Regions from separate parts of the Paracidovorax sp. genome, predicted to be linked through region 2. Evidence: predicted binding sites of a transcription regulator. Region 2 holds the regulator's gene; each other region holds the start of a gene.
What was found. Region 2 encodes FNR, which switches genes on or off when oxygen is low (the NO sensors DNR and NnrR bind a similar motif). Its sites were predicted from a motif close to TTGATNNNNATCAA; they were not measured.
Positions count from the first base shown of each region.

Region 1: a site for FNR is predicted at 1,979-1,992, ahead of azu (azurin). Genes of this name have one in related genera too.
Region 3: a site for FNR is predicted at 2,069-2,082, ahead of adhP (alcohol dehydrogenase AdhP). Genes of this name have one in related genera too.

Region 1 is NZ_JBXYZY010000021.1:414,095-418,956, forward strand. Features, by position in the region: partial or broken gene AC3A84_RS08755 (methyl-accepting chemotaxis protein) at 1-1,205, shown strand, start outside; gene azu (azurin) at 1,403-1,864, opposite strand; gene AC3A84_RS08765 (IMPACT family protein) at 2,211-2,804, shown strand; gene AC3A84_RS08770 (dihydrolipoyl dehydrogenase) at 2,933-4,375, shown strand; gene AC3A84_RS08775 (putative motility protein) at 4,488-4,697, shown strand; gene AC3A84_RS08780 (hypothetical protein) at 4,759-4,862, shown strand, end outside.
Region 2 is NZ_JBXYZY010000003.1:180,810-185,671, reverse strand. Features, by position in the region: gene AC3A84_RS04685 (cyclic di-GMP phosphodiesterase) at 1-612, opposite strand, end outside; gene AC3A84_RS04680 (sulfite exporter TauE/SafE family protein) at 687-1,418, opposite strand; gene hemN (oxygen-independent coproporphyrinogen III oxidase) at 1,432-2,814, opposite strand; gene fnr (fumarate/nitrate reduction transcriptional regulator Fnr) at 3,026-3,751, shown strand; gene AC3A84_RS04665 (hypothetical protein) at 3,805-4,092, opposite strand; gene AC3A84_RS04660 (FixH family protein) at 4,121-4,405, opposite strand; gene ccoG (cytochrome c oxidase accessory protein CcoG) at 4,484-4,862, opposite strand, start outside.
Region 3 is NZ_JBXYZY010000021.1:100,285-105,146, forward strand. Features, by position in the region: gene AC3A84_RS07430 (NAD-dependent protein deacetylase) at 1-272, shown strand, start outside; gene AC3A84_RS07435 (DUF779 domain-containing protein) at 394-822, opposite strand; gene adhP (alcohol dehydrogenase AdhP) at 955-1,986, opposite strand; gene adh (aldehyde dehydrogenase) at 2,276-3,796, opposite strand; gene AC3A84_RS07450 (YebC/PmpR family DNA-binding transcriptional regulator) at 4,265-4,862, shown strand, end outside.

The DNA of each region.
Region 1 (4,862 bases), on a different contig from region 2:
ATCGTTTCGGGGGTGATCATTACCCGCCGGCTCGCGCGCGCGCTGGGGGCGGAGCCCGCCGAGCTGGGCCTGGCGGCGCAGCGCGTCGCCGGAGGCGACCTGAGCCCGCTGGAGAACTTCCACACCATGACGGACGGCAGCGTCATGGCCTCTCTGGCGGCCATGCAGCGCAGCCTGGCCGGCATGGTCGCGCAGGTGCGCAACGCCTCCGACTCCATCGTCACGGGATCGACCGAGATAGCCACGGGTGCCCGCGACCTGAGCATGCGCACCGAACAGCAGGCGAGCGCACTGCAGCAGACCTCCGCCACCATGGAAGAGCTCAGTTCCACCGTCCGCCATAACGCCGACAACGCCCTGCAGGCCAACCAGCTGGCGCAAGGCGCCTCCACCGTGGCACAGCAAGGCGGGGACGCCGTGGGGCAAGTCGTAGTGACCATGCGCGGAATCAACGAAAGCGCGCGCCGAATCTCCGAAATCATCGGCGTGATCGATTCCATTGCCTTCCAGACCAACATCCTTGCACTGAACGCAGCGGTGGAGGCCGCCCGGGCCGGGGAGCAGGGGCGAGGCTTCGCGGTGGTGGCCGGAGAGGTACGCAATCTGGCGCAGCGCAGCGCGCAAGCGGCGCGGGAAATCAAGACCCTCATCACCGACAGCGTGGCACAGGTGGAGACCGGCTCTGCCCTTGTGGAACGTGCGGGCCGAACGATGGAGGAAGTGGTGTCTTCCATCAAGCGCGTGACCGACATCGTGGGCGAGATCAGCGCCGCGAGCAGAGAGCAGAGCAACGGAGTGGCTCAGGTGGGTATCGCCGTGAACCAGATGGACGAAGCCACGCAGCAAAACGCCGCACTGGTCGAAGAAAGCTCCGCAGCGGCCAGCAGCCTTCAGCAGCAGGCGCAGGAGCTCTTCGATGCGGTGTCCACTTTCAAGCTGAAGCCGGCTTCTGTGCCCACCCTGGGCATGGCGCCTCGGTCACTGCGACTGGCCTCACCGCAGAAGTAAACCGGGCGATCACCACTCGCCCGAGGCGCGAACGCGCTGGTCCAGATCGGCCGGCGGCTCGTCGTAGGCAGACAGCAGCGTCGCAGCGGCAGGCCCCGCCTCTGTCGCCCGCACTGGCAGCAGCGCAGCGGTGGCCGGCGACTCCCCCACGAACGACGGGGCAGAGAACAGGCGGGTCAAGGCGAACGGCAGATTGAAGGACAACATGGCGGGCTTCCTGTAGCGGCGCACGGGCGTCGCGGGGTGATGCAGTGCAGACGGTGCAAGTCCGAGCCTAGAAGGCTTCCTGCCGCACCGGTGTAGGCCGTCGCCCCTCTCCTGCTCAACGCCATCCCGCCGTGGTGCCACGGTCACGCCGGCCCGCCGCTGTGGTCGTCATCGCGGCGTCACTGCTTCATTTCGCCAGCGTCAGCGTGCCCTTCATGATGGCTGCATGACCGGGGAAGGAACAGAAGTACGCATACGACTCGCCAGCCTTCAGCGAAGCCACGGGAAACGACACTGCATCGCTCTCGCCGCCCCCCACCAGCTTGGTGTGCGCGATCACGCGTGCATCACCGTCCTTGACGAAATTTTTCGCCGCGCCCGCCGCGATGCCGTCCGTCAGAGCGCCCTGCATGTCGGACGCCTTGGTCAGCACCCAGTTGTGGCCCATGGCTGTCTTGGGCAGCTTGCCGGAATGCTTGAGCTTGACGGTGAACTGCTTGCAGCTGGCGGGCACCGAGATGCTGGCCTTGCTGAACTGCATCGCGTCGTTGCCGTCGATCTCGACGGAGCAGTCGGCCGCACGGGCGGGGCCCGCCACAGCGGCGGCACACAGTGCGACGAGCGCCAGGGGTTTCCAGAAAATTGCCATGTTCTTGTTGCCTTCGTTGAGAGAGAGGATGGCAGGCACGGGGCCTGCGGAAGCGATGGGCGCTTGCACGCAGCCATCGGTCAGGCCATCTTAGGCAGACGGCTCCTGCGGACATTGATGTGGCTCAAGCAGGCGCCTGGCCGATCTGGGACCGGACAGGCTTCGCCTCGCCTTGCCCCCGAACACGAATCCGGATCTGCGTCGCCAGGAGCCGGTACACACGCTCAGCGCAACGCCAAGGCGGCGGCGGCCATCCCGCTGATCTTCGGGCTGCCCGCACCCGGAGCCATCCGGGATCCACGCAAACCCCAAGGCCAGTGGCAACAGGCCCTAGACTTTGCGCCCCATGCCCCAGACCCTGAGCTCCCCCGCATACAGCGAAATCATCATCAAGAAGAGCCGCTTTATCGGCTGCGTGCAGCCCATGGCCGACCGCGCCAGCGCGCAAGCCGCCGTGGATGCGCTCTGGAAGCAGCACCCCGATGCGGCCCATATCTGCTGGGCGCTACTGGCGGGCGGACAGTCCGCCGCCGTGGATGACGGCGAACCCGGCGGCACCGCAGGCCGGCCCATGCTCGACGTGCTGCGCCACCAGGATCTCGAGGGTGTCCTGGCCACCGTAGTGCGCTATTTCGGCGGCGTGAAGCTCGGAGCGGGCGGCCTGGTTCGCGCCTACACCGATACCGTGGCGCAGGCACTGCTCGGCGCCGAGAAGGTGGTCCTCCAGCGCATGGCCACGCTGCAGTGCGAGGTGCCCTACGCACTGGAAGGGCTGCTGCGACGAGAGACCGACGCGACGGGTGCCGAGCTGCTGCAGGTGGAGCACGCCTCGCAGGTGATGCTGCGCCTGCGCCTGCCCCACGCCCAGGCGGATGCGTTCGTGCAGCGCATCAACGATCTGGGCCAGGGCCGGGTCGGCTGGCACCCGGTGCAGGACTGAAGCCACCGGGCTGCCGGCACGGCCTGCCTGCGCAAGCGCAGGGCCTGGCGGCCTACACCGCCGTGCGCTGGCACAGGCCACACTGCCCCATCCAACTCCTTCTCTTCCGCTGGGGAAGAACTGCGTTCATGAGCGACACCCTCGACGTCATCATCATCGGCTCGGGCTCCGCCGGGCTGGCGGCCCTGCGCGAAGTACGCAAGCGCACCGACCGCTACCTCCTCGTCAATGACGGGCCGTGGGGCACCACCTGCGCCCGCGTGGGCTGCATGCCGTCCAAATTGCTGATCGAGGCCGGCAACGCTTTCCACGCGCGGCGCAAGCTGGAAACGCTGGGCATCCGGGGCGCAGACGGCCTTTCGGCGGACCTTGCGGCGGTGTTGCAGCGCGTGCGCTCCGTGCGCGACCGCTTCGTTGACGCCACGCTGCGCTCTACCGACGCGGGCGAGCGGGCCATATCGGGCCGGGCGCGCCTTTTGGACGCGCAGCGTGTCGAAGTGAACGGCACCGTCCACAGCACACGCAACATCGTCATCGCAACCGGCTCACGGCCGGTGGTGCCTGAGCCCTGGCTCGCGTTCGGCGACCGCATCCTGACGACCGACACCCTTTTCGAGCAGCCCAGCCTGGGGCCGCGCATCGCGGTGATCGGCCTCGGGCCGGTCGGCTCCGAGATGGCCCAGGCGCTGGCACGCCTGGGCCTGGAGGTGTCGGCCTTCAGCAAGCAGGGCACCGTAGCGGGACTGAGCGACCCGGAGATCAACAACGCGCTGCTCGACAGCTTCAAGGACGAATTCAGCGTGTACCAGGGCGGCGAGGTCCAGTTGCGGGAGGTGGCCAGCGGCATCGAGGTGACCAACGGCCGCACCACTGTGGTGGTGGACCAGGTGCTGGCCGCTCTGGGCCGCCGCCCCAACGTCGAGCACTTGGGGCTCGACACGCTGGGGCTGGAACTGAACGACAAGGGGCTACCCCCCATCGACCCACGCTCCATGCAGGTGGGCGAGCTGCGCGTCTTTATGGCGGGCGACGTGGACGGCGACCGCTCGCTCCTGCATGAAGCGGCGGATGAAGGCCACATTGCCGGACTGAATGCCATGGCGGATGAGCCCCACCCATTCAAACGCCGCACCCGCCTCGCGATCGCTTTCACCCAGCCCAATGCAGCCGTGATCGGCCGTCGCCATGCGGTTCTGCACAAGCGCCAACAGGAGTCTGAGGCATCGGCCGGCAGCGACTTCGTGACCGGCAGTGTGGACTTCGAGGACCAAGGCCGTGCCCGTGTGGCGCAACGCAACCATGGCCTGCTGCACGTCTATGCCGACAAAGCCGACGGCCGGCTGCTGGGCGCGGAACTCTGTGCGCCCGACGGCGAGCACCTGGCCCATCTTTTGGCTCTGGCCATCGAACGCAAGCTGACTGTGGCTGAACTGCTCGGCATGCCGTTCTACCACCCGGTGCTGGAAGAAGGCCTGCGCACCGCGCTGCGCAAGGCCGCCTCCCAACTGCCGCGCTTGTCCGAATCGGACCTGGCCGCTTGCGGCGCCTATGGCAGCAACGCACTGGATTGAAGATATTGACGCAGAGAGGCTCAACCCGCGGGCCGATATGCCGATAAAGAAGCGGACTGCACTCGCATGCCGGCGGCCCGCCGGGATTCAGACACACTCCCAGGAGTCTTCCATGGACGTTTCGCTCTCCCAATCCATCGTCAACGCCGCCACCGCGGCGACCAACGCCCAAACGTCCAATGCCGTGGGTGTTGCCGTACTGAAAAAAGCCATGGACACGCAGAAAGCGGCCGCCGCCACGCTGCTGCAGGCCCTGCCCTCGCCCCAGCCTGCACTCGCGACCTCCGGCAATCTGGGCACGCAAGTGAACGCCTTCGCCTGAAAAGCATCCAAGGGGGACTGGCAGCGGCCGTTGCAAGGCCGCTGACACCAAAGGAGTTCGTATGGACGTTTCCCCTTTCGCCGGCCTCCCCGGCCTTCCCGGCCTCTTCAGCGCAGGGTTCGACGCGTCCAGCAGCACCGCGCGATCGAACGCGTTGCGGCCGAT
Region 2 (4,862 bases):
CACCCCCTGCGACAGCAACTGGATGGCAGAGTCGCGGTTGTCCAGCACTTCGGCCACTCTGCTGCCAACCAGGGAATCGGCCAGCGACCGCGCCTCGCGCGGGTCCGAAGGCAGCTTGGCCATGAGTTGCTGATAGCCCCGGGTGACCTCGGAAAAGCGCTGGTCGCAGCGCTCCACGGCAACCCGCTGGGCATTGACCAGCGCCAGGGCCGCCAGCCGGCGAGCGCGCAGCGCGGAAATCCCCGTCAGCGCAACCGGCGCCTCGCCGGAAAGCGGCGGCTCCATTGGAGAAGACGGCGCCGGCACCGGACTGCCATCCCGAGGTTGCGCGTCGGTCTGGCGTACCAGCTCGTCCTCATAGGGGTCGCTTTTGGCCGGAACGTAACGGATCTGCGGAACGCCCAGCGATCGCAGCTGGTGGATCTGGTCGGCGCTGGTCAACTTGAAGCTGCTGGTCGGAAAAGGATGCCGCAGCCAGCCCACATCGAGCTGAATGTACATACCGACCCGTAGCTGACGGATGTCGATGAGGACGCTGCTGTTGTTCACGAGATAAGCGGGACCGCGCAACGCGTCGCGTTGAAGGAGACCGCCGAATATATCGTCAGCCACGAACTCGGGTTGGCAACATGCCCACTACGCCTCTTCAGACAACCACACCCAGACCGAAATCCGATAGCCAAACGCTATGGAAGGCACCACAATCCGGGCGACGAATGGCTCAGATCCAGCCACAGCGCCCACGCCGCGACCCCACACAGCAGCAGCCCCGACAGGCGCGTGCCCCAACCGCCGCGGGCCTGGTCGATCCGGCTGCGCAACCGCCCCCAGGCCCAGGGCCCGGCCAGCAGCCACACGGTGCCGCCCAGACCAAAGAGCGCCATGGTGGCCGCCCCGGCCCCCACGCTGCCGGAGAGCGCAGCCACGAGCAGCGCCGAGTACAGCAAGCCGCAGGGCATGAGCGCCCACGCACCGCCTGCGGCCAGCGCCCCGCCCCGCCGCCCTACCGCCGGAGCCACCCGACGCCACGCGCCGCGCCCAGCCCGCTCGATCCAGGCCGGCTGACGCGCCTGCAGCAGCATCAACAGCCCCCAGGCCAGCACGGCGACATGCAGCAGCGTCCAAGCCGGCTTGAGCGCAGAGGTCTGCTGAGTCAGCCAAGCGAGCCGGTCCATGGCCGTCGCGGCCAGCGCGCCAGCCGTCGCATAGCCCGCGATGCGTCCGGCATGGAAAAGCGCGGTGCGCGAGAGCGATGGCCGCTCCAGGCGCCTCAGCACGTGCTCTGCCGCAGGGGCCTCAGCGGCCCCACTCACTGACGAGCGGGTGATCGCCCCGCACGGCGCGGCACACATGGCCAGGCAGTGCGGCCCGCCCAGAAGGCCCATGGCCAGGGCGGTCCAGGCGGTAGTTGCCAGCATGGGTGGGTGGCCGTCAGATGATGCGAGAGAACCGCGCGCGGTTGCGGTCCACCTGCAGATGGCGGTCGAACACCATGGCCACGCCGCGCACGAAGAACCAGCCCATGGGCGTGACCGTGATGGCGTCGTCTGTCACCGTCGCCAGCCCCTGCTCCTGCAGATCGTGCAGTTGCTCGATCTCGGCGGCGAAATACCGGCGGAAATCGATCAGCCAGGATTGCTCCATGGGCTCGAACAGCACCTCGCCCTGGCACATCAGCGCCATGATGACGGCACGGCGTACCAGGTCGTCGCGGGTGAGTGCGAGCCCCCGCACCACCGGCAGCCGGCCCTGGTCGAGGAAGTCGTAGTACTCGTCCAGCGTCTTGGCGTTCTGGCTGTAGGTGGCACCCACGCGGCCGATGGCCGAGACGCCGAGGCCAATCAGGTCGCAGTCGGGCTGGGTGCTGTAGCCTTGGAAATTGCGATGCAGCCGGCCCTGGCGCTTGGCCACGGCCAAAGGATCGTGCGGCAAAGCGAAATGGTCCATGCCTACATACACATAGCCTGCGTCGCCCAAGGACTGGAGCGAGCGCGAGAGCATGGACACCTTGGCAGAAGCCTGCGGCAGCTCGGCCGTGACGATGCGCCGCTGCGGCTTGAAGCGCTCCGGCAGGTGGGCATAGGCGTAGAGGGCGATGCGGTCTGGCCGCAGCAGCGCGATCTGCTCCAGCGTACGGTCGAAGGACTCGGGCGTCTGGCGGGGCAGGCCGTAGATCAGATCGACATTGATCGACTCGAAGCCGAGGCGCCGGGCGGCCTCCACGAGGCTGAACACCTGGGCAGAGGGCTGTACCCGGTGGACGGCCTTCTGCACTTCGGGGTCGAAGTCCTGCACGCCGAAGCTCAGGCGGTTGAAGCCCAGCTCGGCCAGCACGGCCAGGCGCTCCTCGGTCACGGTGCGCGGATCCACCTCGATCGAGTATTCACCGCCCGGCACCAGCGCGAAGCTGCGCCGCAAAATGGCCATGAGTTCGCGCAGCGCCGCATCCGGCAGGAAGGTGGGGCTGCCGCCGCCCAGGTGCAGCTGGCTTACGGGCTGCCCCACCCCGCACTGCGCGGTGTGCAGGTCAATCTCGCGGCTCAAATAGCGCAAGTAGGTGGTGGCGCGCTCGGGGTGGCGCGTGATGATCTTGTTGCAAGCGCAGTAATAGCAGAGCGATTCGCAGAACGGAATATGCACATAAAGGGAGAGCGGAAGCGCCATCGAGGCTGCTCCGGCGCGCCGCTGCTGCAACGCGAGGACATACTCGTCCTGCCCGAATGCCTCGACGAACCGGTCCGCCGTCGGATAGGAGGTGTAGCGTGGCCCTGGCACGTCGAAGCGACGCAGTAGCTCGGGAGTGACAGCATTCATGAGGAATTCCTTGGGGTCCGGCTCCGAACTTTGCCGCAGGGCCCCTCGGCCGTCCTTGATGTGCATCAAGCGATGTCTGCAAGCGCGCTGAGACAATCAGCAGAGACGTCAATGAATTGAAACCTCTTGTGCGATAGGGCCCCTGGGCCGTACCGCACGACCGTCGCCGGTTCGCCCGATGCGACGAAGCCACTACAGGAGCTCCGTGCATATGAATCCGCAAACCATCAAAGTGGCCTGCTCCAACTGCAACCTGCGCGAACTGTGCATGCCCATGGGCCTGAACGAGCAGCAGCTGCAACGGATCGACGAGATCGTCGCCGTGCGCCGCAAGGTCAAGCGCGGGGGAACTCTGTTCCGCAATGGCGAGGCCTTCACTTCGCTCTTCGCCATCCGCACCGGCTTCTTCAAGACCTGCGTGGCCACGGAGGACGGCCGCGACCAGGTGACAGGCTTCCAGATGGCCGGCGAGATCATTGGCCTGGACGGCATCGTGAACGACCACCATAGCTGCGACGCCGTCGCGCTGGAAGATGCCGAGGTCTGCGTCATGCCCTTCGACCGCATCGAAGAACTGTCGCGCGAGGTCACGGCCCTGCAGAACCATGTGCACAAGATCATGAGCCGCGAGATCGTGCGCGAGCACGGCGTGATGCTCCTGCTGGGCAGCATGCGCGCCGAGGAGCGGTTGGCGGCCTTCCTGCTGAACCTGGTGCAGCGTCTGCATGCCCGCGGCTTCTCGCAGTCCGAACTGGTGCTGCGCATGACGCGCGAGGAAATCGGCAGCTACCTGGGCCTGAAGCTCGAGACCGTGAGCCGCACCTTCTCGAAGTTCGTCGAGGAAGGCATCGTCGAGGTGAAGCAGCGCCATGTGCGCATCCTCGACACAGAGGCGCTCAAGCGCATCGTCAACAGCCAGAACCAGGCCTGCCACTGAAGCGACACCCCTCCTAACACCCACTGGGCGCCAGGTGCGCGCGCGCTGCCGTGCTAGCGCGGGTATTTCGCGCAGTCTGCGGGCCGCTCGCATTCCGGCACCGGGCAACGGTTGATCTCGAAGGGCGAGAGCGACAGCAAGGTGGTGAGTGCGCCGGACAGCATGATGATGGCCCAGAACACGAAGAACGCCAGGGTATAGACCCCTTCGCGCGAGAGCGCGAGCGGCTGGTCCGCCCAGTGCAGCGCCTGCGGATCCACACAGGCAAAGACGACCATCTCCATCACGCCCGCCATCAAAAAGGCGGGCCAGGCGATCCACATCAGTCGCTGTTTCAGCATGGTGTCTTCTCCTTCGCGCGAGACGTGCTCAGGGCCGATCCTGCACAGGCGTGGCCGCATGGTTGCGGCCCTTGAGGGCCGGCACCATGGCGGCGGCGTCCTGGCGCAGCGTCTTGTTGATGTCGAGCCCGCGCTGGTAGTAGTCCTCTGCCAGCACCGGATCGGGTCGACTCAGTGCCAGCCAGAGCGTCACCAGGCCTGCGACCACCACGATGGCCGGCCCCGCGATGATGAGCCACACATGGCCGTAGCGCCACCAGGGCTGGGACACGGGCCCGGCTGGCTGCCCGGCGGATGAAACGATGGGGGTCATGCTCACACTCCTTCGCGGCGCACAGTCCGCTTCACCAAGAACCTTGTACCTATTGACGATCGCTTGGGGGCACGGCCATCAGCGCGGCACCAGAAACACCGACTTTTCGGACACCTGCGCCGCTGCTCCCTGGGCGCGCACCTCGAAATACACCGGGTGCGACCCCGGCTCGGCCGAGCCGTAGGGCACCTGCAGCCGCACGGCCACCCAGCGCGCCTCGGCCGGGCCCACCTCCACCTCGGGCTCGGAGGCGACCTCCAGCCCTGTCAGGCCTCGCGCGCCGATACGGTAACGCTGGGGCCCCTCGGTGGCATTCATGATCTGCAGACGGTAAACGTTCTCCAGCCGGCCGCCGGCCACGATGCGCGAGAGCGCGGCGCGGTCGCGCACCACGTCCACCTTGAGCGGCGTACGCCCCACCAGGCTGGCCAGCATGCCGATGCACAGCAGCACCAGC
Region 3 (4,862 bases), on a different contig from region 2:
TGAAACCCGACGTGGTGTTCTTCGGCGAGAACGTGCCGCGCGAGCGCGTGTTGGCCGCACGCGAGGCCCTGCAGCGCTCCGACGCGGCGCTGGTGGTCGGCTCCTCGCTCATGGTGTATTCAGGCTTTCGCTTCGTACAGGCGGCGTCTGAGGCGGGCAAGCCCATCGCCGCGGTGAACCAGGGCCGCACGCGCGGCGATGCGCTCTTCACTCTCAAGCTGCAAAGCGATGTGGGGCATACGCTGGCGGAGGCCGCAGCGCTCTTGGGCTGACGGAGCCCGCCTTGCTGGCGAGCGAGCTGAAGGCGCAGTCCCCGCGGCGCGGCATTGGTGTCCCGGCGGCGTAACGCGGCAAGGATGTCGGGGCCCCGAAGCGAGCCACGGCAGCTTTCGGTCAGCCCTGCCCGCTCTGCGGCGGGCCCAGCGCTTCAATGGCTGCCCATTCCTCGTCGCCATAGAGCCGCGAGCGTGTAAGAAAGCGCAGGCCGGTGGGCCGCTCCAGCGAGAACATGCCGCCGTTGCCGGGCACCGCGTCGATGATGAGGTGCGTGTGCTCCCAGTACTCGAACTGCGATCGGCTCATGTAGAAGGGCGTGCCGGCGATCTCGCCGAGCAGCACGTCGGAGTCGCCCAGCATGAATTCGCCCTGGGCGAAGCACATGGGCGCGCTGCCATCGCAGCAGCCGCCCGACTGGTGGAACATGAGCGGGCCGTGCTGGGCGCGCAGCCGTTCGATGAGCGCCACGGCTTGTGGCGTGGCGGATACGCGCATGGCCGCCTGGGGTGCGGTGGCCGTGGCTTCCTGCAAGCGGGTGTCTGGCATGGTCTGTCGTCTCCGTGAAGAAGGCCCCGGGTGGGGCCTTTCGTGTTGTGCGGTCCGCCGGTGGAAGCCCGTGCCACGCGCCTTGCTGCAGGCTGCTCCCCGCCCTGGGCGGACGGGAAGCGGGGGCGCGTGTCAGGCCGCCATGTCCAGCACGATACGCCCCTGGATCTGCCCCTTGTGCATGCGGGTGAAGATGTCGTTGATGTTCTCCAGCTTCTCGGTGCTCACCGTGGCCTTGACCTGGCCGCGCGCGGCGAAGTCGAGCGACTCCTGCAGGTCCAGGCGCGTGCCGACGATGGAGCCGCGCACCGTGACGCCGCGCAGCACCATGTCGAAGATGGGCAGCGGGAAATTGCCGGGCGGCAGGCCGTTGAGCGCGACGGTGCCGCCGCGCCGCACCATGCCCAGCGCCTGCTCAAAGGCCTTGGGCGAAACGGCGGTGACGAGCGCGCCGTGGGCGCCGCCGATCTCCTTTTGCAGGTAGGCGGCGGGGTCATTCTTCAGGGCGTTGACGGTGACGCTCGCGCCTAGCTTGCGGGCGAGTTCGAGTTTGTCGTCTTCCACGTCCACGGCAGCCACATTCAGGCCCATGGCTCTGGCGTATTGCACGGCCATGTGGCCCAGGCCGCCGATGCCGGAAATCACGACCCAGTCGCCCGGCTTGGTGTCCGTCACCTTCAGGCCCTTGTAAACCGTGACGCCCGCGCACAGCACGGGTGCGATGTCCACGAAGCTCACGTCCTTGGGCAGGTGGCCTACGAAGTTCGGGTCGGCCAGCGCGTAGTCCGCGAAGCCGCCGTTGACCGAATAGCCGGTGTTGCTCTGCGATTCGCACAGCGTTTCCCAGCCGCCCAGGCAATGGGTGCAGCAGCCGCAGGCCGAATGCAACCACGGTACGCCCACGCGGTCGCCTTCCTTGACGTGCTTGACGTTCTTGCCGATGGCGGCGACGAAGCCCACGCCTTCGTGGCCGGGAATGAACGGCGGGTTGGGCTTGACCGGCCAGTCACCTTCGGCGGCGTGCAGGTCGGTATGGCAGACGCCGGAGGCCTCGATCTTCACGAGGATCTGGTCGTCGGCCGGGGTCGGAACGGGCACCTCTTCGATGGTCAGAGGCTTGCCGAATTCGCGGACGACGGCGGCTTTCATGGTCTTGGCGGTCATGGCTCGGGTTCCTTTTCTTTGGCGCGGAGGGAGTGATCGGGAGGGCCGGCTTTGACCATAAGCCGCCCTCCAGCTGAACCAGCTGACGCAGGTCAAGCCGTCTGCAGAACCGTGAGGGCAACGGTGGGCCCGGTCCCTCGCGCACGGCGCGCCTCTACGGGGGCGGGGGGCAGGCTGCTGCGTTGCCAATCCTCGCCATAGCTGCTGCTATGGCTGCGGCTTGCGCCTTGCAGCCCTTTCCTCACCCATCAGAGCGCCCCGCATCGCGGGGACGGGGGGTCCCGTCGCCTCAGAAGAAGCCCAGCTTGTTGGGGCTGTAGCTCACCAGCAGGTTCTTGGTCTGCTGGTAGTGGTCGAGCATCATCTTGTGGTTTTCGCGGCCGATGCCGGACTGCTTGTAGCCGCCGAAGGCCGCGTGCGCGGGGTAGGCGTGGTAGCAGTTGGTCCACACGCGGCCGGCCTGGATGCCGCGGCCCATGCGGAAGGCACGTGCGCCATCGCGGCTCCACACGCCGGCACCCAGGCCGTAGAGCGTGTCGTTGGCGATTTCCAGCGCTTCTTCTTCGGTCTTGAAGGTGGTGACGGACACCACCGGGCCGAAGATCTCTTCCTGGAAGATGCGCATCTTGTTGTGGCCCTTGAACACCGTGGGCTTGATGTAGTAGCCGCCGGCCAGGTCGCCGCCGAGCATGTTGCGCTCGCCGCCGATCAGGCATTCGGCGCCTTCCTGCTTGCCCAGATCCAGGTACGAGAGGATCTTCTCCAGCTGCTCCTGCGAGGCCTGCGCGCCGATCATGGTGCTCTTGTCGAGCGGGTGGCCCTGGGTGATGGCGGCCACGCGCTTCAGGGCGCGTTCCATGAAACGGTCGTAGATCGATTCCTGGATCAGCACGCGGCTGGGGCAGGTGCAGACCTCGCCCTGGTTCAGCGCGAACATGGTGAAGCCTTCCAGTGCCTTGTCGAAAAAGGCGTCGTCGGCGGCCAGCACGTCCTCGAAGAAGATGTTGGGGCTCTTGCCGCCCAGCTCCAGCGTGACGGGGATGATGTTCTGGCTGGCGTACTGCATGATCAGCCGGCCGGTGGTGGTCTCGCCCGTGAAGGCGATCTTTGCGATGCGGTTGCTGGACGCGAGTGGCTTGCCGGCCTCCAGCCCGAAGCCGTTGACCACGTTCAGCACGCCGGCCGGCAGCAGGTCGTCGATGATTTCCAGCAGCACCAGGATGGAGGCGGGCGTCTGCTCGGCGGGCTTGAGCACCACGCAGTTGCCGGCGGCCAGGGCCGGGGCCAGCTTCCAGACGGCCATCAGGATGGGGAAGTTCCAGGGAATGATCTGGCCGACGACGCCCAGCGGCTCATGGAAGTGGTAGGCCACGGTGTCGTGGTCGATCTCGCTGATGCCGCCTTCCTGGGCGCGCACCGCACCCGCGAAGTAGCGGAAGTGGTCGATGGCCAGGGGAATGTCGGCCGCCATGGTCTCGCGCAGCGGCTTGCCGTTGTCGATGGTTTCCGCCACGGCGATGGTCAGCAGGTTGGCTTCCATGCGGTCGGCGATCTTCAGCAGGATGTTCGCGCGGTCGGTGGTGGAGGTCTTGCCCCAGGCGGCCTTGGCCTTGTGCGCCGCGTCGAGCGCGGCATTCACGTCCTTGTCGTTGGAACGCGGCACCGAGGTGAACACCTGGCCGTTGATCGGCGAGCTGTTCTCGAAATACTGGCCGTCCGCCGGGGGCACCCACTGCCCGCCGATGTAGTTGCCATACTGCTTCTTGTAGGGGTTGGCGATACCGAGGCTTGCGATTTCTGCCATGTTCATGGTGCTTGTCTCCTGGGATGGTTTTCGGTGGAATGCTGCGCGCCGTGGCGCACTCGCACTCCTTCAAGGGCAAGTCGCATGCCAGCGCTTTTCCACTGGGTGTGAAGGGCGGGGCGCTACGGGACAACCCTTGGTTTGAGGCCGCGATCAGGCCCGCTGCGCCGGCACTTCGCGGCTTTGCGACAGAAACGGGGCAGCGAGCGGGGTGTTCCGCCTGTGCCGTGGCACAGTCCGGGTGTGCCACCTGTTCCATTTCTGAACGGTTGCGCCGCGACGCTCCGCCGGCGCACGGCGGGCGGCGACCCAGCCCCTGCCGCGCGCCTAGAATCCCCCGCTACAGCCGGGCAGGCCCACAGAGCGCCTTTGCCCGGTTCAAGACCGGCAAGCCGCCCCACCATCGGGGCGGTCCGCCGCTCGGGGCGCCCTGCGGCAGGCAGGCCCCCGCCATCAATCGCAGGAGGCGCCACCATGGGTGCGCAATGGAAAGCAAAGGGCAAGGCGCAGGTCGCCGATGCCAAGGGCAAGCTGTTCGGCAAGCTCGTCAAGGAAATCATCGTGGCGGCCCGCAGCGGCGCCGATCCGGCCGGCAATTCGCGCCTGCGCCTGGCGATGGAGCAGGCCCGCAAGGCGTCCATGCCCAAGGACACACTCGAGCGTGCGGTGAAGAAGGGCTCGGGCGTGGGCGCCGATGCCGTCGATTACCAGCGCGTGATCTATGAAGGCTTCGCGCCCCACCAGGTTCCGGTGATGGTCGAATGCCTGACCGACAACGTGAATCGCACCGCGCCTGAAATGCGCGTGCTGTTCCGCAAGGGCCAGCTGGGCACATCCGGTTCCGTGTCGTGGGACTTCAACCATGTCGGCTTCATCGAGGCCGAATCCACCGCCGGCCACGCCGGTGCCGATGCCGAGGTGGCCGCCATCGAGGCCGGCGCGCAGGACTTCGAGCCGGGCGAGCAGGAAGGCACGACGCTGTTCATTACCGACCCCGCCGATCTGGACCTGGTGAGCCGTGCGCTGCCGGCCCAGGGCTTTACGGTGCTGTCGGCCAAGCTGGGCTATCAGC